Regions from separate parts of the Streptosporangium sp. NPDC005286 genome, predicted to be linked through region 1. Evidence: riboswitches for the same ligand, from Rfam matches in the RefSeq annotation. Region 1 holds a riboswitch; the other holds the start of a gene.
The links. A riboswitch is a leader RNA that binds a small molecule or an ion and turns the genes downstream of it on or off. The one in region 1 is predicted to bind glycine.
Positions count from the first base shown of each region.

Region 2: linked by a shared signal. The riboswitch ahead of gcvP (aminomethyl-transferring glycine dehydrogenase) and the one ahead of gcvT (glycine cleavage system aminomethyltransferase GcvT) in region 1 are both predicted to bind glycine.

Region 1 covers NZ_JBEXGU010000079.1:22,761-33,794, reverse strand. Annotated here, with positions in the region: gene ABZU75_RS26130 (aldehyde dehydrogenase family protein) at 1-795, shown strand, start outside; gene ABZU75_RS26125 (3-oxoacyl-ACP reductase) at 801-1,565, shown strand; gene ABZU75_RS26120 (gamma-glutamyl-gamma-aminobutyrate hydrolase family protein) at 1,705-2,400, shown strand; glycine riboswitch at 2,479-2,577, shown strand; glycine riboswitch at 2,580-2,664, shown strand; gene gcvT (glycine cleavage system aminomethyltransferase GcvT) at 2,705-3,796, shown strand; gene gcvH (glycine cleavage system protein GcvH) at 3,793-4,182, shown strand; gene ABZU75_RS26105 (L-serine ammonia-lyase) at 4,253-5,629, shown strand; gene ABZU75_RS26100 (hypothetical protein) at 5,767-7,548, shown strand; gene ABZU75_RS26095 (DUF6286 domain-containing protein) at 7,773-8,411, opposite strand; gene ABZU75_RS26090 (amino acid deaminase/aldolase) at 8,561-9,754, shown strand; gene ABZU75_RS26085 (hypothetical protein) at 9,893-10,369, opposite strand; gene ABZU75_RS26080 (DUF3618 domain-containing protein) at 10,460-10,792, opposite strand; gene bcp (thioredoxin-dependent thiol peroxidase) at 10,904-11,034, shown strand, end outside.
Region 2 covers NZ_JBEXGU010000121.1:16,390-27,423, reverse strand. Annotated here, with positions in the region: gene ABZU75_RS32775 (DUF5999 family protein) at 1-31, shown strand, start outside; gene ABZU75_RS32770 (alpha/beta family hydrolase) at 49-690, opposite strand; gene ABZU75_RS32765 (hypothetical protein) at 794-1,114, shown strand; gene ABZU75_RS32760 (hypothetical protein) at 1,214-1,996, opposite strand; gene gcvP (aminomethyl-transferring glycine dehydrogenase) at 2,112-4,967, opposite strand; glycine riboswitch at 5,150-5,242, opposite strand; gene ABZU75_RS32750 (MerR family transcriptional regulator) at 5,258-5,878, opposite strand; gene ABZU75_RS32745 (bifunctional nuclease family protein) at 6,023-6,493, opposite strand; gene ABZU75_RS32740 (MerR family transcriptional regulator) at 6,573-7,250, opposite strand; gene ABZU75_RS32735 (FHA domain-containing protein) at 7,250-7,762, opposite strand; gene ABZU75_RS32730 (mannose-1-phosphate guanyltransferase) at 7,990-10,491, opposite strand; gene ABZU75_RS32725 (CDP-alcohol phosphatidyltransferase family protein) at 10,495-11,034, opposite strand, start outside.

The sequences.
Region 1 (11,034 bases):
GAGGTCGCGGGCGCCCGGCTGGTCGAGCACCCGGACGTGGCGAAGATCGTGTTCACCGGCTCCACCGAGGTGGGCAAGGAGATCGCCGCCGTCTGCGCCGGGCAGGTCAAGCGGCTCACCCTGGAGCTGGGCGGCAAGAGCGCCAACGTGGTCTTCGCCGACGCCGACCTGGAACGGGCGGCGGCGACCGCGCCGTACGCGGTCTTCGACAACGCGGGCCAGGACTGCTGCGCGCGCTCCCGGATCCTGGTCGAGCGCTCGGTGCACGACGAGTTCCTGGCCCGGTTCGGCGAGGCCGTGCTGAAGGTCAGGGTCGGCGACCCCCGCGACGAGAGCACCGAGATGGGCCCGCTGATCAGCGCCGAGCACCGGGAGCGGGTGGCCTCCTACGTCACCGAGCCGCCCCACCTGCGGGGCGCGTGCCCGTCGGGGCCGGGGTTCTGGTTCCCGGCGACGGTCCTGACCCCGACCTCGGCCGACGACCGGGCGTTCACCGAGGAGATCTTCGGACCGGTGGTGTCGGTGCTGCCGTTCGACGACGAGGCGGACGCCGTGCGGATCGCCAACGACACCCCGTACGGCCTGAGCGGGTCCATCTGGACCCGTGACGTCGGCCGGGCGCTCCGGGTGGCCAGGGCCGTCGAGGCGGGCAACCTGAGCGTCAACTCGCATTCGAGCGTCCGCTACTGGACCCCGTTCGGCGGTTTCAAGCAGTCGGGCCTCGGCCGCGAGCTGGGACCGGACGCCCTGTCCGCGTTCACCGAGACCAAGAACGTCTTCATTTCCGAGGAGTAGAAGCGATGCTGCGTTTGCAGGACCGGGTGGCCGTCATCACCGGCGCCGGTAGCGGGATCGGCCTGGCCACCGCGCGCCGGTTCGCCGAGGAGGGCGCCCGCGTCGTGTGCGTGGACCTGGACGAGACGACCGGCGCGGCGGCCGCGGCCGAGGTCGGCGGCCTGTTCGTGAAGGCCGACGTGACCAGCGAGGACGACGTCGTCCGGATGTTCCAGACCGCGTTCGACAGCTACGGCAGCGTGGACATCGCGTTCAACAACGCGGGCATCTCACCGCCGGAGGACGACTCGATCCTGGAGACCGGCATCGACGCCTGGCGCCGGGTCCAGGAGGTCAACCTCACCTCCGTCTACCTGTGCTGCAAGCACGCCATCCCGTACATGCGGCGGCAGGGCAAGGGGTCGATCATCAACACCGCGTCGTTCGTGGCCGTGATGGGCTCGGCGACCAGCCAGATCTCCTACACCGCCTCCAAGGGCGGGGTACTGGCGATGTCGCGCGAGCTGGGCGTGCAGTTCGCCCGCGAGGGCATCCGGGTCAACGCGCTCTGCCCCGGCCCGGTCAACACCCCGCTGCTGCAGGAGCTGTTCGCCAAGGACCCCGAGCGGGCACAGCGCCGCCTGGTGCACATCCCGATCGGCCGCTTCGCCGAGGCGACCGAGATCGCCGCCGCGGTGGCGTTCCTCGCCTCGGACGACGCGAGCTTCGTCACCGGCGCGGAGTTCCTGGTGGACGGCGGCATCTCGGGCGCCTACGTCACGCCACTCTGACCGCTCCCGGCCATCTCCGCCCCCGCCACCTTCGCGACCGGCGGTGGCGGGATTTGCCCAGGCCATACCCTGGCCCCGATAACGTGCGAGGACGTGGGCGGATGTCCCATGTCCCCGGCGTCCGCGTGAGAAAGAGATCATGTCCCGTCCCGTCATCGGCATCACCTGCTACGTCGAGCCCGCGAGGTTCACCGTCTGGGAGACGACCACCGCGCTGCTGCCGTACGACTACGTCGACCACGTGGCCCGCGCGGGCGGGCAGCCGGTGATCCTGCCGCCCGCGGGCGACCCCGCGACGCTCGTGGAGCGCCTGGACGGGCTGATCCTGGCCGGCGGCGGGGACGTCGGCCCGGAGCGGTACGGGCAGGAGCCGCACGAGCGGACCGGCTACGTCCGGCCGTTCCGCGACGACGCCGAACTGGGACTGGTCCGGGCGACGCTGGAGCGGGACCTGCCCTTCCTCGGCATCTGCAGGGGCATGCAGATCCTGAACGTCGCCCTCGGCGGCGGCCTCCACCAGCACCTGCCCGACGTGGTGGGCCACCAGGGGCACGCCCCGGCCCCCGGCAGCTACGGCAGGATGCCGGTGCGGCTCGCCCCCGGCAGCCTGACCTCGAAGGTCTTCGGGACCGAGACCGTGGACGTGGCCCACTACCACCACCAGGCCGTTGACCTGCTCGCCGAGGGCCTGACCGTGACCGCCCACGCCGAGGACGGCACGGTGGAGGCCGTGGAGGTGGAGGATCATCCGTTCGCCCTCGCCGTCCAGTGGCATCCCGAGACCGACGACGAGTCGGCCCTGTTCGAGGCACTGGTCCGGCACACCCGCCGCTGAGTGATTCGTGAAGGCCGGTGCGCGCCCGGGGATTTCGCTCGGCCGGTGCGGGCGGTTAGGCTGGCCTGCGACACCGATGAACCCCGCGCGGGAGAGTGTCCTGACATCCAGGCCAGGACCCCTGAAGGAGCAAGCCCTCCCCGCGAACCTCTCAAGGCAAAGGACCGTGCGGGTAGGTGCCTCTGGAAAGCAGGTCCCACGACCTCGCCGAAGGTGAAAGTCCGGTAAAACCCGGATGAAACTCTCAGGCACCAATGACAGAGGGGGAGGATGATCTCATCTGTCCCTTGTCTGAGGTGCGAACATGTCCCGACCTACGCCGCTGCGCGGCGTGCACGAGTCCCTCGGCGCGACGCTGACCGACTTCGCGGGCTGGCTGATGCCGCTCCGCTACGGCAGCGAGTCCGCCGAGCACAACGCGGTCCGCCAGGCGGCCGGCCTGTTCGACCTCTCCCACATGGGTGAGATCTTCGTGACCGGCCCGCAGGCCGCCGAGGCCCTCGACTACGCGCTGGTCGGCCACCTCTCCGCGCTGGCGCCCGGCCGCGCCCGCTACACGATGATCGTCGACGCCGGGGGCGGCGTGCTGGACGACCTGATCGTCTACCGGCTGGCCCCCGAAGAGTTCATGGTCGTCGCCAACGCCTCCAACTACCCCCGGGTGGCCGCCGAGCTGACCGAGCGCGCCAAGGACTTCGACGCCGCGGTGCGGGACCGCTCCGAGGAGTACGCGCTGGTCGCCGTCCAGGGGCCGCGCTCGGTGGAGATCCTGAGCACTCTCACCGACGCCGACCTGGACGGGCTCGGGTACTACGCGGGCCTGCCCGCCGTGGTGGCCGGACACGAGGTCCTCGTCGCCCGCACCGGATACACCGGCGAGGACGGCTTCGAGCTGTTCGTCGCGGCCTCGGCGGCGGAACCCCTCTGGACCGCCCTCACCGAGGCGGGCGCACCGCACGGGCTGGTCCCCGCCGGCCTGTCCGCGCGCGACACCCTCCGGCTGGAGGCGGGCATGCCGCTCTACGGCAACGAACTCTCCGCGGACCTCACTCCGTTCGACGCCGGGCTCGGCCGTGTGGTGAGGTTTGACAAGCCGGGCGACTTCGTCGGCCGGGCCGCCCTCGAACCGCTCAGGGACGTCCCGCCGGCCCGTCGTCTGGTCGGCCTGGTCGCGAGCGGCCGCAGGGTGCCCCGGCACGGGTATCCGGTGGTGGTCGCCGATGACGGCACGGTCGCCGGGGAGGTCACCAGCGGGGCGCCCTCCCAGACACTGGGCAGGCCCATCGCCATGGCCTACGTGGACAGCGGCCTGTCGTCGGGGCTGGCCGTCGACATCCGGGGCAGCCGCGAGCCGGTCGAGGTCGTCGAACTGCCTTTCTACAGGAGGAAAAAATGAGCAGCATTCCCGAGGACCTGCACTACACCAAGGAACACGAGTGGATCGGCGGCGTCGACGACGGCCTGACCCTCACCGTGGGCATCACCGCCTACGCCGCCGAGGCGCTGGGCGACGTGGTCTACGTGCAGGTACCCGAGGTAGGCGCGTCGATCGCCACCGGTGACGCCGTCGGCGAGGTCGAGTCGACCAAGTCGGTGAGTGACATCTTCGCACCGGTCACCGGCGAGGTCGTGGAGGTCAACCAGGCGGTCGTGGACGACCCCTCGCTGGTCAACAGCGACTCCTACGGCGACGGCTGGCTGTTCCGGGTACGTCTTGAGGGCTCCGCCGACGACCTGCTGTCGCCGGAGGAGTACACCGCGCTCACCTCGGGTGAGTCATAAGTTCGACGCCTCGCGTCACGGTCACGCGCGTCCCCGGGCGCGCGTGACCGTCCACGCTGGAAGGATTCAGATGACGATCAGTGTCTTCGATCTCTTCAAGATCGGAATCGGCCCGTCCAGCTCGCACACCGGCGGCCCGATGGCCGCCGCCCACAAGTTCGCTCGGGGTCTGCACCGGGACGGGCTGCTGGAGAAGACCGCGCGGGTGAGCGCCATCCTGTACGGCTCGCTCGGGCTGACCGGCAAGGGCCACGGCAGCGACAAGGCGGTGCTGCTCGGCCTGTCGGGCGAGAAACCCGAGCTGGTCGACGTCGACACGGTCGACGAGCGGCTGGCCGCCATGCGCGCCTCGGGCACCGTCCGCCTGTACGGCTCCCACGAGATCCCCTTCGTCATCGGCGAGGACCTCGTCTTCGAACGCAAGATCTCGCTCCCCCACCACCCCAACGGCATGCGCTTCACCGCCCTGTCGGAGTCCGGCGAGACGCTGCGCGAGAAGGTCTACTACTCGGTGGGCGGCGGCTTCGTCGTCGACGAGAACGCCACCGGCGCCGACCGGATCAAACCCGACGACACGGTCCTGCCGCACCCCTTCACCACGGCCGCGGAGCTGCTCGCCCAGTGCGCGGAGACCGGGCTGTCGATCTCCGGGCTGATGCTGGAGAACGAACGGGCGTTCGGCCGCACCGAGGCCGAGATCCGCGCCCAGCTGCTCGTCCTGTGGCAGGTCATGAGCGAGTGCGTGCGACGGGGCATCGGCAAGGAGGGCGTGCTGCCCGGCGGCCTGAAGGTCCGCCGCCGCGCCCACCAGCTCCACCGGCAACTGCGGAGCGAGCCGGGAGAGAAGGACTCGCTGCAGACGATGGACTGGGTCTCGCTGTTCGCCCTCGCGGTCAACGAGGAGAACGCCGCCGGCGGCCGGATCGTCACCGCGCCCACCAACGGTGCCGCGGGCATCATCCCCGCCGTGCTCACCTACTACGACCGCTTCGTCCGCGAATCCGATGACGAGGGGGTGATCCGCTTCCTGTTGACCGCGGGGGCGATCGGCGTGCTGTTCAAGGAGAACGCCTCCATCTCCGGGGCCGAGGTGGGTTGCCAGGGGGAGGTCGGCTCCGCCTGCTCGATGGCCGCCGCCGGGCTCACCGAGGTGATGGGCGGCACCCCCGAGCAGGTCGAGAACGCCGCCGAGATCGGTATCGAGCACAACCTGGGGCTGACCTGCGACCCGATCGGCGGCCTGGTGCAGATCCCGTGCATCGAGCGCAACGCCGTCGCCTCGATCAAGGCCATCGCCGCGGCCAGGATCGCGCTGCGCGGCGACGGCCGCCACTTCGTCTCGCTGGACAAGGCCATCAAGACGATGCGCGACACCGGCCGCGACATGCTCGACAAGTACAAGGAGACCAGCCGCGGCGGGCTCGCGGTGAACGTCATCGAGTGCTGAACGCTTCCCCAGATCCGCGCTTCAGATGAGGAACGCCGCATAGAGCTCGATCGACACCAAATTTCGCATCACGTATGGGCCCCTCCCGTCCCGCGCCTATGCTGGGTGGCCATGTCCGCGGGACTCGGGAGGTCGTGGTGGTAACGGGAACGCACCCGGCGAACCGTGCCTCGCGGGTGCTCCGTTTCTTCGGGGCACACTGGCTCTTCATCGCCGCCCTGCTGGCCGGCGGCTGCCTGCGCGCCCTGGCCGTGCTCGGCTACCGGCCCGCCCTGTGGTTCTGGGCCGACTCCTTCGTCTACCTGAACGCCGGGCTCGACCCTCGCCCTCTGGAGCCCCGTCCCGGGGGCTACTCGCTGTTCCTGTGGATCCTCAAGCCGCTGGCCAGCGTCCAGGCCGTGGTCGTCGTCCAGCATCTGCTCGGGCTGGCCGTGGCGCTCTGCGTCTACCTGCTGCTGCGCAGGCTGGGCCGCCTGCCGGGATGGGGCGCGACGCTCGCCGCGCTGCCGGTGCTGCTGGACGCCCACCAGATCCAGCTCGAACACCTCGTCATGGCGGACCTGCTCTTCCAGTTCCTGGCGGTGCTGGCGGTCACCCTGCTGCTGTGGCGGCAACGCCCGGCCGCCTGGGTCGCGGCGCTGGCCGGCCTGCTGCTGGCCGCCGCGACGGTCACCCGGACCATCGGGCTGCCGCTGATCGCCGTGGCACTGGTCTGCCTGGTGATCCGCCGGGCCGGGTGGCGGGCGGTCGTCTCCGCGACCCTGACCGCCGCCATCGGCCTGGGCTCGTACGCCGCCTGGTTCGAATCCGAGCACGGCAGCTACGCGCTGACCCGGGGCAACACCTTCCTGTGGGCGCGGACGATGACCTTCGCCGACTGCGCCAGGATCCAGCCGACCGGCCCCGAGGCGGCCCTGTGCCCCGTCGAACCGGTGGGACAGCGCGCGGCGCCGCCGGTCTACATCTGGGACGACGCCTCACCGCTGAACAAGGTCAAGGGCGGCTGGGCCGAGCGCGACGCGCTCGCCGGCGCCTTCGCCACCCAGGCCATCAAGGCCCAGCCGCTGGACTTCCTGCGGGCGGGCCTCGACGACGCGGTCCACATCTTCGACTGGACCCGGCGCGTCTACCCGACCCCCGGACCGCAGAGCGCCTACGTCTTCCCCGACACGCTGCACCCCTTCCCCACCGAGGCCGCCTCGCAGGGGAAGACCGCCGAGCAGCTGACCGTGGCCTACCAGGGCGTCTCGGGAGCGCCGACGATGGCCGAGCCGTACGCGGGCTGGTTGCGCGGCTACCAGGAGTACGGCTTCGTGCGCGGCCCGTTCCTCGCGGTGATCTGCCTGATCGGCCTGGTCGGCGTGCTGATGCGGCTGCGGCGGCTCGGCGGCGCGGTGCTGCTGCCCTGGGCCGCGGGGACCATGCTGCTGATCCTGCCGCCCTTCATCGCGGCCTTCGACCACCGCTACGTGGTGCCCGCGCTCCCGCTGGTCTGCCTGGCCGCCGGGCTGTCCTTCGGCGTCCGGCACCAGGAGAGTACCCCCGAGGAACCGGCGGAGGAGGAACCGGACTTCGAACCGGACTACGGCAGGACCGCCGAGCGGCCGGTGTACGCGAGCCCCGTCGCGGAGCCGGCGTACGACAGGTCAGCGGCGGCGGACGTGCAGACGAACCATCGCGCCGAGTTCTACCTCCCCGAGAGCCCGTCTGACCTTCCCCACCGCGTCCTTGTTCAGCCGCGCCACGAGCCTGCCGACATCGGTCCCCGGCGCGCAGCCCACACTGATTCGCAACCGCTCGTGCCTTACGTACCTGACCCGAATCCGGACGAGCCCTTCGACTTCTTTAAGGGCAACAGCGAGCATGGCGGTCCCCGTTCCGGTCCGCCCGCCCCACCGTCCCCAGCCCAGGGCGTGTAGCAGCCACCGCACCGCCAGCAGCGCGAGCACCACCAGCAGCAGCCCGACCAGCCAGCCCAGCCACGGATGCGCGGCCAGCCAGCCGGGGAACCCCCCGCGCACGAGCCTGGCCCCGGGCGGCTGACCGGGCAGGTCGCCACGTCCCCGCAGGAAGGCGTAGAGACCGGCGCAGACCAGCGCCGCGCCGGTGACGGCCAGGCCGATCCGGTTGCCGAGATACGGTCTCATCTGACCCTCCGCCTGCGCAGCCGCACCACGACGTCGCCCGCGCACATCGCGCCCAGGCCCGCCATCCGGTCGCCCACCGCCGCGCCCACCCCGCGCAGCACCGGCCCGGTCCGCTCGGCCTCGGTGAACACGGTGACCTCGACGATCCGCGACGCGAGCCGGACCCGTGCCCCGCTCACCTCCTCCACCGACGCCGCCGCCTCCCCCAGCGTGCGGCAGAGCCCGGACCTGGTGATCCCGATCACCATGTGCGGATCTCCCGACTCCAGCGGCACCAGCCTGGGTCGTCCCGGCAGGGCCGCGAGCCCGAGCATCAGCAGGCCCGCCACCATGGCGAGCACCGCCATGGCGAACACGACGGGGTCCGACCAGCTCCACGAGCCGGCCCCGTTGACGAGCCGCCGGTAGGGCATTCGCGCGACGGGCGACTCCATCAGCAGGCCCACGGTCACCGAGGCCGAGACCGACAGCACGACGGACGCCACCAGCGCCGCCGGCACGCCCGCCGGGGTCCTCCCCGGCCGAAGCAGCCGCACCGACCTGCGGCGGACGTCCTGAAACTGCTCGGCCGCCCTGCCTCCCGCGCTCCCGGTGCTTCCCGAGCCCGCCAGGACGTCCTGGAGAGTAGTCGTCATTCGGTCAGGTGTACGCGTTCCGGCGGGGTCGAGGCCGGGATCAACCGCCCTCTTGCGCGATCTTGGGACCCTCCTGGCGGGAGCATTGAGCAGCTCTCCAGCAACATGAACACTACTCATATTCTTTCGAGCCGGGTTATCCTGCGAACATGGACGACCTCCAGCGCTACAACCGGGCCACCGCACACCTGGACCCCCCCTTCGCGGTCCTCGACCTGCCCGCCCTGCGCGCCAACGCCGAGGGAATGCTCCACCGGGCTCACGGCAAGCCGATCAGGGTCGCGAGCAAGTCCATCAGGTCCCGGGCCGTGCTCGAACGGATCCTCACCATGGACGGCTTCACCGGGATCATGGCCTTCACCCTCCCCGAGGCCCTCTGGCTGGTCTCCACCGGAATGCGGAACGTGCTCGTCGCCTACCCCACGGTGGACCGCGCCGCGCTCGCCGAGCTGGCCGCCGAACCGCTCGCCGCACGGGAAATCACCATCATGGTGGACCGGATCGACCACCTCGACCTCGTCGACTCCGCCGTCGCCGGCGTCCACGACCGCCAGGAGATCCGGCTCTGCCTCGACATCGACGCGGGCTACCTCGCCTTCGGCGGCCGGTTCCGGGCGGGCGTCCGCCGCTCCCCCATCCGCGAGAGCGACCAGGCCGCCGACCTGGCCACCCAGATCGCCAAACGCCCCGGATTCCGCCTCGTGGGCCTGATGGCGTACGAGGCGCAGATCGCCGGGGTCGGCGACGACCCCCCCGGCAAGCCCGCCCTCACCCGGGCCATCCGCCTGATGCAGACCCGCTCCCAGCGCGAGCTGATCACCCGCAGGGGCCGGATCGTCCAGGCCGTCCACCAGATCACCGACCTGGAGTTCGTCAACGGCGGCGGCACCGGCAGCATCGAGAAGACCGCCAGGGAAAGAGCCATCACCGAGATCGCCGCCGGCTCCGGCTTCTTCCACCCCCGCCTGTTCGACTTCTACCGGGGCTTCGGCGGCCACCCCGCCGCCCTCTTCGCCCTGCCCGTCGTACGCCGCCCCGCACCCGGCGTCGTCACGGTCCTCGGCGGCGGCTACCCGGCCTCCGGTGCCCCCGGCGCCGACCGCCTGCCCCAGCCCTACCTGCCGTGCGGGCTGCGATACGACCCCAACGAGGGAGCCGGCGAGGTCCAGACCCCCCTGGTCGGACCGGCCGCCGAGGACCTGCGCACCGGCGACCGGGTCTGGTTCAGGCACGCCAAGGCCGGCGAGCTCTGCGAGCGCTTCGCCAGCCTGCACCTGATCGACGGGGACAGGGTCGTGGACGAGGTCCCCACCTACCGGGGCGAAGGCCGCACCTTCCTCTGACCCGCCCCCGTGCACGCGGAGCAGGCACCTCGCCCACCGGCGGGTGCCCGCTCGTGTCTCATCCCCCACCCTCCGGCCCCGGAAGCCCGCGCTGCCCCGCGCCCGGAGAGGCCCCCGTACGGGGCTCAGCGGAAACCTCTAGAAGCCCAGGTCGAGCTCGTACCACCTGCTGCACTTGTAGGTGGACCAACCTCGGTAGCTGATCTGGCAGGTCTTCACCCGCACCTCGCTGACATCGTGCGCCGTGACGCGGAAGTACTTGGTGTCGTCATAGCCGCACTGCTTCACCCGCTTGATGACATTCCAGTCCTCGTCATCGGACGAGGCGGCCTGCACCTCGAAGTAGGCACACCGCCCGCCCCGGGCCAGCGAACGCCGGTCACCGTCGTACAGCCCGCCCCGCAGCACGAACGTGTTCTCATCCTCGTCGTCGCCCTCGACCGAGTATTCGGCCTCGACCGTGGCCAGCCCGTTCCTGGACTCCTGGTCGAAGCTGTCGTCGAAGTCACGCGCGGCCGACGCCGGCGCCGACGCCGCGAAGGCGGCCGGAGCCACCGTCAGCATGAGACCGGTGGTCGCCGCCACCGCGACCGCAGCGCGAATGATGCTTTTCACGGATTTACCCTCCCTTTTCCTTGCTCGCAATATTCCGCGAGCAAGGAAAAGGGCACATGAGTAAACCCCTACTCAATTCGGGGCCGCCGATCACCGGCGACGGCGCCGCCACAACATGATCACCGCACTGACCGCCAGCAGCGTACCCACACCGATCAGGATCGGCGCCAGCTCGGGCCGATCGTCCGCCCACAGGTCCTCAGGCTCGCCCTCGGCCCTGACCGGCCTCGGCCCCGCCACACCGCCCACCAGATCACCGACCTGGGCGACAAAATGCTCGGCATTCGCCCTGACCTTCGCCACGCCACGCTCCGCGACCCGCTTGGGGTTCACCCGGTCCGCGATGGCGTCCACCGTCTGGGCCAACTCCGCGCGCGTGCGCTCGATCTGCCGCTCCAACTCCGCGGGATCGGTGTCCGCCATGGCTCTCCTCCCCTACTCCTTGACATCGATCAGTCTGTCAGGTCCGGCCCACCCACGGCACTTCGGACAGGCCGGTAAGTTGACCTGGGAACCATTCCTCGGAGGGACATCATGAAACTCGAGCCGGGCGACGCCGCCCCGGACTTCACGCTTCCGGCCGCCGACGGCGCCACCGTGTCGCTTGAGCAGTACCGCGGCAGGCGCGTCATCCTCTACTTCTACCCCGCCGCGATGACCCCGGG
Region 2 (11,034 bases), on a different contig from region 1:
GCCACACCGGCCACTGGCCGGCGTCGCCTGACGGCACTCACGCCGAACTCACACGGGCTCACACGGGCCCGGCCGCATCCTCGCGTCGAGCCATTCGGCGACCACCTCGCCCACCCTGGCGGGGTCCTTCCCGAGGTCGTGGCCCTGTCCCGGCAGCACGACCAGGCGCGCGGCATCCGCCGCTTCGGGCACGCCGAACGGATCGCGGTCTCCGTTCACCACCAGCACATCCACACCCGCCGCGCGCAGCTCCCCGGCGCGTGACCGCTCCGGCTTGCCCGGCGGGTGCAGTGGGAAGGCCAGCGCGACGACCACGCGGGCCTCGACCCGCCGGGCCGTACGGCAGGCGACCCTGGCCCCATTGCTCCTCCCGCCCTGCGCGAGCGGCAGCCCCGGGTAGCGCTCGCGCAGGACGGCCACCAGCGTCTCCCACGCCTCGTCCTGTCTGGCCGCCGAGCCCGGCGCGCGGGCACCGCGCATCCGGAACGGCTGGAGCACCCGCGCGACGGTCCCGCCGGCCGCCGTCACGGCGTCCCGCACCGCCAGCAGGTCGGGGGCGTCCACTCCCCCGGCCGAGCCGTGGGTGAGCACCAGCAGGAAGCGCGGGGAGGCCACCTCGTCGATCTCCACCAGGGCCGGGCCGTGCGGAGTCGCGATCTCCAGGGGCGGGACGGTACCCGGACGGGACATGGGCTCGGAGACGGACACGGATCTCGTCCTAACGACTGATGCCTGACGGCCGGTGAAGGAGAACAATCGAAGGGTGCAGGATTACCAAGATATCCGCCAGGACATGCGGGCCACTCTCGAGGCCCGCCGTGATCTCGGGCCGGATTATGAGACCGCCCTCATCGAGTCGTTCGTGTCGCGCCTGGACGTGACCATCACCCAGCGGGTGCGGGCCGAGATGCACGCCGCCGGGGTAGGCGGGACACCGCCGCGCAAGGCCGGGAACTCCTCGATCCCGATCGCGCTCGCCTCGATGGGCATGGGCATCCCGCTGACCGCCATCGCGGCGTCCGAGGCGGGCAGCGCCGGGTTGCTGCTGGCCTGGGGCGGCATCATCGCGATCAACGTCGCCCACGCCCTGAGCCGCCGGCGGGAGCGCGACTGACCGTTCCGGGCCCCGGAAGGAGCGACCGGCGTCCCGCCGGGTGCGCTCCGGTCACACCGGACACCGCCCCCGAAGCCCTGGCACGGACGTCCCAGGGGTTCAGACGTCGCGGCCCCAGCGGAGGCGGACCTCACCGGCGAGGTCGGCGTCGGCGCTGTCGAGGCCATAGCGCCAAACGCGCTCGGCGTCCTCGCCGCGTCCTCTGAGCGGGAGCGTGCGGGCCAGGAGCTCGATGGCCAGCGCGCCGGTCTCGACGTCGCCGCCCTCCTCGATCGCACCGGAGAACTCGGCGCAGGCCAGCTCCAGGTGGGCGATGCCGAGCATCACCCGCAGCCTCGGCACCTCGGCCGCGTCCGGCACCGAGAGCGCCTCCAGCAGCACCTGGGCGGCCTCCCCCGGCTCACCCTCCTCGATGAGCGCCTCCGCCAGCCGCTGAGCGGCCCGAGGGGCGACCTCCGGGTCGCCGGTGGCCAGCGCGTCACGCAGCGACCGTTCGGCCTCCTCCGCGTCCGTGGCGAGCCTGGCGAGGGCCATGTGCGCCGACGGGACGTAGGCGGGGTGGCCGACGCCCAGCGCGGCCTGCCAGGCGGCGCGGGCCTGGTCGGCCATCCCCTCCCTTTCGAAGCTCCCCGCGAGCAGGCAGGCGGCCTGGGCGGCGAACTCCGGGTGCCCTGTCGCCAGTGCGGTGCGCGCGGCCGCGCGGGAGCCCGGCACGTCTCCGCGCTCCTGGAGCACCACGGCGAGGCCCACCGCCGCCTGTGCCCGATCGGGCTCGTCGGGGTCGGCGGCCAGCTCCGCGAAGATCACGGCGGCGCCGTCGAGGTCGCCGGACTCGGCCAGTCTTCGCGCGGTGTCCAAGGGACGGGTGTCCACCTCAGGCATGCAGGGTCCTTCCCGGATACGGAGACGCCCCGAGCCTAACGACTCGGGGCGCCGTCCGTCCTCCCGCATTCCCTACGGATACGTGGTTCTCGCGAGACGCGGGCCGCGGTGCGGATCAGTCTTCGTACGCCTCCAGGGGAGGGCAGGAGCACACCAGGTTGCGGTCGCCGTAGGCCTGGTCGATGCGGCGGACCGGCGACCAGTACTTGCCCTCGCGCAGCGAGGGCAGCGGGTAGGCCGCCTCGGTGCGGGTGTAGGGGTGCTCCCACTCGTCGGCGACGAGGCTGCCGGCCGTGTGCGGGGCGTTGCGCAGCGGGTTGTCGACCCTGTCATAGGCGCCGGAGGAGACCTTCTCGATCTCACCGCGAATCGCGATCATCGCCTCGCAGAACCGGTCGAGCTCGGCCAGGTCCTCGCTCTCGGTCGGCTCGATCATCAGCGTGCCGGCCACCGGGAAGGACATGGTCGGCGCGTGGAAACCGTAGTCGACGAGGCGCTTGGCCACGTCGTCGACCGTCACCCCGGTCTCCTTGGTGATCTGGCGCAGATCGATGATGCACTCGTGGGCGACGAGGCCGCCGCGGCCGGTGTAGAGAACCGGGTAGTGGGGGCCGAGCCTGCGGGCCAGGTAGTTGGCCGACAGGATGGCCTGCTCGGTGGCCGCCTTCAGCCCGTCGGCACCCATCATCCGGATGTAGGCCCAGGAGATGGGCAGGATGCCCGCGGAGCCGTACGGGGCGGCCGAGACCGGGCCGACCGCCGAGCCGCCGCGCAGCGGGTGACCGGGCAGGTAGTCGGCCAGGTGGGCGCGGACCGCGACCGGGCCGACACCGGGGCCGCCGCCGCCGTGCGGGATGCAGAAGGTCTTGTGCAGGTTGAGGTGGGAGACGTCCGCCCCGAACTCGCCCGGCCTGGCCAGGCCGACCAGCGCGTTGAGGTTGGCGCCGTCGACGTAGACCTGCCCGCCGGCCTCGTGCACCAGCTCGCAGACATCGACGATCGTCTCCTCGTACACGCCGTGCGTGGACGGGTAGGTCACCATGATCGCGGCAAGCCGGTCGCGGTGCTTTTCGATCTTCGCGACGAGGTCGTCGAGGTCCACGTTGCCGTTGTCGTCGCAGGCGACCACGGCGACGCGCATGCCGGCCATCACGGCGCTGGCGGCGTTGGTACCGTGCGCGGACGAGGGGATCAGGCAGACGTCACGATCCGACTCGCCACGCGCCGTGTGGTAGGCGCGGATCGCCAGGAGACCGGCGAACTCGCCCTGGGAGCCGGCGTTCGGCTGGATCGACACGGCGTCATAACCGGTCACCTCGGCCAGCCAGCGCTCCAGCTCCCCGATCAGCTCGGCGTAGCCCGCCGCCTGGTCCTCCGGCGCGTACGGGTGCAGCCCGGCGAACTCCGGCCAGGTGATCGGCTCCATCTCGGTGGTCGCGTTGAGCTTCATGGTGCAGGAGCCCAACGGGATCATCGACCGGTCCAGCGCGACGTCCTTGTCCTGGAGCCTGCGCAGGTAGCGCAGCATGGCCGTCTCGGAGCGGTGGCTGTGGAAGACCGGGTGGGTGAGGTAGTCGCCGACCCGCGCCAGCGCGCCGGGCAGCGCGTCGTGCGCGGCGGCGTCCAGGTCGGCCAGCACGGTGCCGCTGACCTCGAAGGCGGCCAGGACCTGCTCCAGATGGAGAACCTCGGTCCTCTCGTCGCAGGTGACGCCCACGTGGTCGGCGTCGACCAGGCGCAGGTTGACGCCGTTCTCCCGGGCCGCGGCGACGACTCCGGCGGCACGTCCGGGCACGCGGGCGAGCACGGTGTCGAAGAAGGTGTCGTGGACCACCTCGACGCCGCCCTGGCGCAGCCCCTCGGCGAGCACGACGGCGTGCCGGTGGATGCGGCGGCCGATCCTGCGCAGGCCCTCGGGGCCGTGGTAGACGGCGTACATGCCGGCGATCACGGCGAGCAGCACCTGCGCGGTGCAGATGTTGCTGGTGGCCTTCTCCCGGCGGATGTGCTGCTCGCGGGTCTGGAGCGCGAGCCGGTAGGCGGGACGTCCCTCGACATCCTGGGAGACGCCGACCAGGCGGCCGGGCAGCTGGCGCTGGAGGCCGTCACGGACCGCCATGTAGGCGGCGTGCGGACCGCCGAAGCCGAGGGGGACGCCGAAGCGCTGCGAGGAGCCGACCGCGATGTCGGCGCCGAGCTCGCCCGGCGCGGCCAGGAGGGTGAGGGCGAGCAGGTCGGCGGCGGCGACCACCTGGGCACCGCACGCGTGGGCGGCGTCGGCGATGGCGCGGAAGTCGCGAATCCTGCCGCTGGCGCCGGGGTACTGCACGAGCACGCCGAAGCAGTCGGGGAGCCCTCCGGTGAAGTCGCTCTCGACCAGCTCGATGCCGAGCGGCTCGGCACGGGTGCGCAACACCGCCTTGGTCTGCGGCAGCGCGTCGGCGTCGACCACGAACACCTTCGACGAGGTGCGGCCCGCGCGGCGGGCCAGGGTCATCGCCTCGGCCGCGGCGGTGGCCTCGTCCAGCAGGGAGGCCCCCGCGACGTCGAGGGCGGTCAGGTCGGAGACGACGGTCTGGAAGTTGATCAGGGCCTCCAGCCGGCCCTGGGAGATCTCCGGCTGGTAGGGCGTGTACGCGGTGTACCAGCCCGGGTTCTCCAGGAGGTTGCGGCGGATGACACCCGGGGTGATCGTGTCGTGGTAGCCCAGGCCGATCATCGAGGTGAGCACGGTGTTACGCCCGGCGAGGACCCGCAGCTCGGCGAGGGCCTCGGACTCCCCTGCCGCCGGGGGCAGACCCAGCCGGGCGAAGGAGCGGATCGCCTCGGGCACGGCCACCGCGACCAGGTCGGCGACGGAGGCGAATCCGACCGCCTCCAGCATGCGGGTCTGGTCGGCGTCGTCGGGCCCGATGTGACGGGTCGCGAACGGCGGAGGGGCGAGTTCGCTGAGCGATGACAGATCGGTCATGAGAAGCCTCTCGGGCGGGGTGGAGACCGGTGCTGGGCGCGGACATATGCCGGTTCTCCCCCTCTGTCATCACGACTGTCATCACGACGTGGTCGCTACCTGAGAGCTTCACCTGCCCTTGCCGGGAGGCTTGCACCGTCGGTGAGACGCACCTGGCGGGCACGTCTGCTTTCCAGAGTTGCCTCGTCCGTGCGGTACAGGGTGCCTGAGAGATTCCGGGGAGGTTGCTCCTTCGGCGCCCCGATCGCGGTCGGGGTCTCTCCCGCACAGGGTCAATGGCGAGTCCGAGTTTACCCGGTTCGTCGTGCTCTGCGACGACGGGCCAACTCATCGGCCTGATGATCGCCTAAAGGGCCCCCGCCCGACTCCGCGCGTTCGCCGGGAAGATCCGCGAGAGAGCCCTCCACCTCCTGCCACACCCGTCCCAGCGCGATACCGAAGACTCCCTGGCCCCCCTGGAGCAGGTCGATGACCTCGTCCGGCGAGGTGCACTCGTAGACGCTCACCCCGTCGCTCATCAGAGTGATCTGGGCCAGGTCGTTGACGCCCCGCTCCCGCAGGTGCTGCACGGCGATGCGGATCTGCTGGAGGGAGACACCGGTGTCGAGAAGGCGCTTGACAACCTTGAGGACCAGAATGTCACGGAAGCCGTACAGCCGCTGGGAGCCGGAGCCGTGGGCGGCTCTCACGGTGGGCTCGACCAGGCCGGTGCGCGCCCAGTAGTCGAGTTGCCGGTAGGTGATTCCTGCCGCCGAACAGGCCGTCGGCCCCCTGTAGCCGATGTCGGCGGGCACTTTCACCGGTTGCCCGTCGAACAGCAGACCCTCTTCACCCGCGCGCTGACGTGCCGACTGGCGCCGTTCCGGGTCATCCTGGTCGGCGTTTCTACCCTCGCCGCTGCTGACCGCCACGCGGACCTCCGGCTTTCTCTCATCCCACGGCCTGATCTGGGGGTTTACGCACGACCGCAGGTTTCACTTGCACCGTAGGACTGGGGCCAAGTCCAGTCAACGACCCCACCCGGCGCGTCGTGAAGCGTAAATGCACCGAAATTCCTACCCCGCGCGGCCGAAGTCCTCGGGCGTGATCGTGTCAAGGAACTCCCTGAACTTCTCCACCTCGTCCTCCTGGTCGTCAGGGATGATCACCCCTGCCTCCCGTACCACATCCTCACTCGCGAAGATACGTGCACCGGTGCGAAGTGCCAAGGCGATCGAGTCGGAAGGACGCGCGCTCACCTCGACCCCGTTGGAGAACACGAGATCCGCGAAGAAGATGCCGTCGCGTAAAGCGACGATGTTGACAGTGTTCAACCTGACTCCGAGCCCTTCGAGCACGTCCCGGAACAGGTCATGGGTGAGTGGCCGGGGTGGTGGTTCCTCGGCCTGGGCCATGGCGATCGCCGTGGCTTCCGTCATGCCGATCCAGATAGGTAGGTAACGCTCCCCATGCGTCTCTTTCAGCAGGACGATCGGCTGGTTGGAGGGCATTTCAACTCGAACGCCCACGACCTCCATCTGCAACACGGGCTGCTCCGTCTTCGCTGGATTCCGACCGGTTTGTTCAACGTAACACTCGTGGGGGTACGAGTGCCTGGTCAGGCTCTCACCGGCCCAGTGCCCCACGGACTCCGGAACGCAGCAACGAGGCGTGCAATTCCAGCAGGAGACCGGAGATCTCCCTCGCCGTCTCGTCCGCCTGGTCGATCGCGCCGGGGCCGCGACGGCGCAGCAGCGGGGCGACCGCCTGTTCCACCAGCCCCGCCTCGCGTTCCGCGGCGGCCTTGACCGCCCGCAGGTGGCGGGCACGCAGGCCGAAGGCGGCCAGGGCGCCCACACTGCGGGCCACGACCAGTGCCTCGGCGTCGTAGTAGCGGGCCACGGCGGCCAGCAGACCGTAGTCCTCCAGCTCGGTGAGGGTCTCCTCGTCGAGCTCGGCGGCGGCGAGGAACTCCTCGCGGGTGAGGCGGACCTCGGGGGGCGCGTCGTCGGGGACGGCGCGCGGCCGGGCCGCCGGGCGCTCCTCGCGGTCGGCCGCCTCCAGGTGATCCTTGATCACGCGCAGCGGCAGGTAGCGATCACGCTGCTCGCTGAGGATGTAGCGGAGCCGCTCGACGTCGGCGTAGGTGAACTTGCGATAGCCGGAGGGACTGCGCTCCGGCTCGATCAGCCCCTCGCCCTCCAGGAAGCGAATCTTGGAGATGCTGACGTCGGGGAACTCGCCCTGCAGGAGAGCGAGCACCTCCCCGATGCTCATGTGCGCACGAGCGGCCTGCGAGCTCATCATCCTCCAGCGGCGCCGCGGGTGAGGAAGACGAGGCGGAACTTACCGATCTGCACCTCGTCCCCGCCGTACAGCGGGACCTCCTCGATGCGCTCACGATTGACGTACGTGCCGTTCAGGCTACCGACGTCGCGGACCGTGAAGACACCGCCGCCGCGCCGGTAGAACTCCACGTGACGGCGCGAGACCGTGATGTCGTCGAGGAAGATGTCGCTCTCGGGGTGGCGGCCCACGGTGGTGAGGTCGCTGTCGAGCAGGAACCGACTGCCGGCGTTGGGGCCGCGCATCGCGACCAGCAACGCGGTGCCGGCGGGCAACTGCTCAACGGCCTGCCGCTCGGCGAGAAGCGTCTCACCGGTCTCCGCCTCGTAGGCCTCGATCCCGGAGAGGGAGATCGTCGATGTGCTGTCTCCGGGGGTGTCGGACCTGGTAAGCGGCGACCCGCATCGTGAACAGAAACGGGCATCCTCAGGATTGGCATGACCGCACTGCGTGCAGTAGACGCTCGGCATCGATCGGCTCGGCCTCCTACCGCGAAGACGCGGCAACGGTGCTCAGTGATGCGCGCCTCGCTTCTTCGCTTCTCAAGTGTTTTCTCAGACTGCGAATGCCGCAACATACAGTGATGAGGCGCGAAGGTCAAGGTTGACGCTGAACCGCGGGTACGGTCGGTGACAAAGTTACAGGGGACGCTGCCCCTGGTCCATGGCGCCGCGCGGTATTTGTCGCGCGGGCCGCCTCAACCGCCGGCGGCCTCCTCCACCACCCGCGCCCAGCGCTCGATCAGGGTCTGGGCGGAGTCGACGTCGAACCCCTCGGCCCACAGGTGGGTCACCGCCTCGGTCGGGTCGGGCAGCACCAGGGTCCAGCTGCCGTCCTCCGCGACGACCCGCACCCCGTCGGTGGTGTCGATGCGGTGGTGCTCGGCGGCCTCGATGACCGAGCGCATCACCGCCCCCTTGGCCGCCCACGGAGTCGGCACGGTACGGCGCAGCAGCTTGGCCTCGGGTATCCTGGCGTCGATCTGGCTGAGCGAGAGCCGGGTCCTGGCGACCAGTCCGAGCAGGCGCAGGAACACCGCCAGGCCGTCCACCGTGGGGCCGAACTCGGGCACGATGAAACCACCGCGCCCGTCGGCCGCGAAGATCATCTCCGGCCCCCTGGCGGCGGCGGTGAGCGCGTCGATCGCGGTGGACGTCCACTCGGCCTGGACCCCGTGGAACCTGCAGACCTGCTCGGCCACCCGGGTGGTGGTGACCGGCAGTGCCACCCGGCCGCCGCGGCGCTCGGCCGCGACCAGGTCGAGCACCACCAGCAGGGCGCGCTCCTCGCTGATCAGCTGGCCCATCTCGTCCACCAGCGCGACCCGCTCCCCCACCGGGTCGAAGCGCACGCCGAAGGCCGCCCTGGAGGAGCTGACGAGCTCTGACAGGCGCTGCAGGTCGCGGCGGCGCTCGGCGAGGGTCTCGGTGGGCGAGGCGTCGTCCAGCCGGTTGTTGACGGTCAGCACGTCCACCCCGACCCGGCCGAGCAGGCTGGGCAGCACCAGCGAGGAGGTGCCTCCCGCGCAGTCGACCACGACCTTCATGTCGGCGTCGCGGACCCCGTTGATGTCGACCAGGCGTAGCAGCTCGTGCGTGTAGTCCTCCACCGCCCTGGCGGGGAAGCTCAGCTCGGCGATCTCGCCGGGGAAGGCGCGGCGGAACTCCTGCCGGGAGAAGACCCGGTCCAGCTTGCGCTGGGCCGGCGGCGACAGGTCCGCGCCGTGCTCGTCCATGAAGACGATGTCGACGCTCTGCGGGTCGCCGGGGGTGGTGCGCAGCGCGATGCCGCCTACCGCGTTCTCCCTGGCGGTGTGGAAGCGTGCCACGGGGAGCGGGGACGCCTCCAGGTCGAGCACGTTGATCGCGCTGGCGTTGAGGGCGCTGATCACGGCCCGCTTCAGCGCCCGCGCCGCGCGGGAGGAGTCGCGGGAGGTGATGACCGAGGCGCCCTTCTTCAGGGTGGTGGCGTAGGCGCTGGCGAGCCGCACGCACAGCTCGGGGGTGATCTCCACGTTGACCAGCCCCGAGACCCCCCGGGGGCCGAACAGGTTGCGCTGGGCGCGCGGCTCCCAGATGACGCTGTTGTTGATCACCGCCCCGGCCTCGATGGTCTTGAACGGGTAGATCTTGACGCCGGAGGAGATGTACGCCTCGGCCTCGATGATGCACTCGTCGCCGATGACGGCGCCCTCCTCGACCCTGGTCGCGGTCATCAGGTCGGTGTTCTTGCCGATCACGCAGCCGCGCAGGTGGGCGCTGGGCCCGATGTAGACGTTGTCGTGGACGACCGCGCGGTGCAGGAAGGCCCCCTCCCTGACCACCGCGTTGCTGCCCAGCACGGTGTACTCGCGCAGCTCGGCCCCCGCCTCGACCTTGGCGTAGTCGCCGACGTAGAGCGGGCCCTTGAGGATGGCGTCGGTGTCGACCGAGGCTCCCTCGGCCACCCAGACGCCCGGCGAGACCTCGAAGGCGTCGATGTCGACCTTGACCCGGCCCGACAGGACGTCGGCCTGGGCCTTGAGGTAGCTCTCGTGGGTGCCGACGTCCTCCCAGTAGCCGTCGGCCACGTAGCCGTACAGCGGGGCTCCGCGCTCCAGCAGCCGGGGGAACACGTCTCCCGACCAGTCGACGGACTCCCCCGCCGCGATCTCGTCGAGGACCTCGGGCTCCATCACGTAGATGCCGGTGTTGACGGTGTCGGAGAAGACCTGGCCCCAGGTGGGCTTCTCCAGGAAGCGCTCCACCCGCCCCTGGTCGTCGACGATGACGATGCCGAACTCCAGCGGGTTGGGAACGCGCTTGAGCCCGATCGTGACCATCGCGCCGTTCTCGCGGTGGAAGCGGATCATGTCCGTCAGGTCGATGTCCGTCAGCGCGTCGCCGGAGATGACCAGGAAGCGGTCGTCGCGCAGCCGGTCCGCGGCGTTCTTGACGCTGCCCGCGGTGCCGAGCGGTGTGTCCTCGGTGGCGTAGTACAGGCTCATGCCGAGCTCGTCGCCGTCGCCGAAGTAGTTGCGGACCAGGGCCGCCAGGAACTGCACGGTGACCACCGTCTCGGTGAAACCGTGCCGTTTCAGGAGGCGCAGCACGTGCTCCATGATCGGCCGATTGATCACGGGCAGGAGAGGCTTGGGCTGGTTCGCGGTCATCGGCCGGAGCCGTGTACCCTCCCCGCCCGCCATGACGACGGCCTTCACGGATCACCTCTTAAGGCGTTTGGCCTCGCTTGTCAGCTGACGCACCTGTACCCAATACAGCACTCCGGACCACCAGTACAGGCCTGTGCCCCAGATGGCCAGGGACCAGCCGACGATCCGGGCGGGATCGGCGTACCAGGCGTCGTGGTGGGCGAGGAAGAGCAGGGGGAAGGCGTAGAGGAGGTTGGCGGTGGCGGCCTTGCCGAGGAAGTGCACGGGCAACGCCGGGCCGTAGCCGAGGCGGCGCAGGATGAGCGGGATGCCCAGCAGCATCACGTCGCGCAGCGGGATGGCCAGCGCCAGCCACCAGGGGATGATCTCGCGCATGGCGAGGCCGAACAGGGTGGCCAGGATGTAGAGCCGGTCGGCCAGCGGGTCGAGCAGGCGGCCGAGCCGGCTGGTCTGGTTCCAGGCGCGGGCGATCTTACCGTCGAGCCAGTCGGAGAACCCCGCCAGCATCAGCAGCGCGACGGCCCAGCCGTCGGCCTTCGGGCCCAGCACCAGCCAGAGGAAGACCGGCACCCCCAGAAGCCTGGCCAGGCT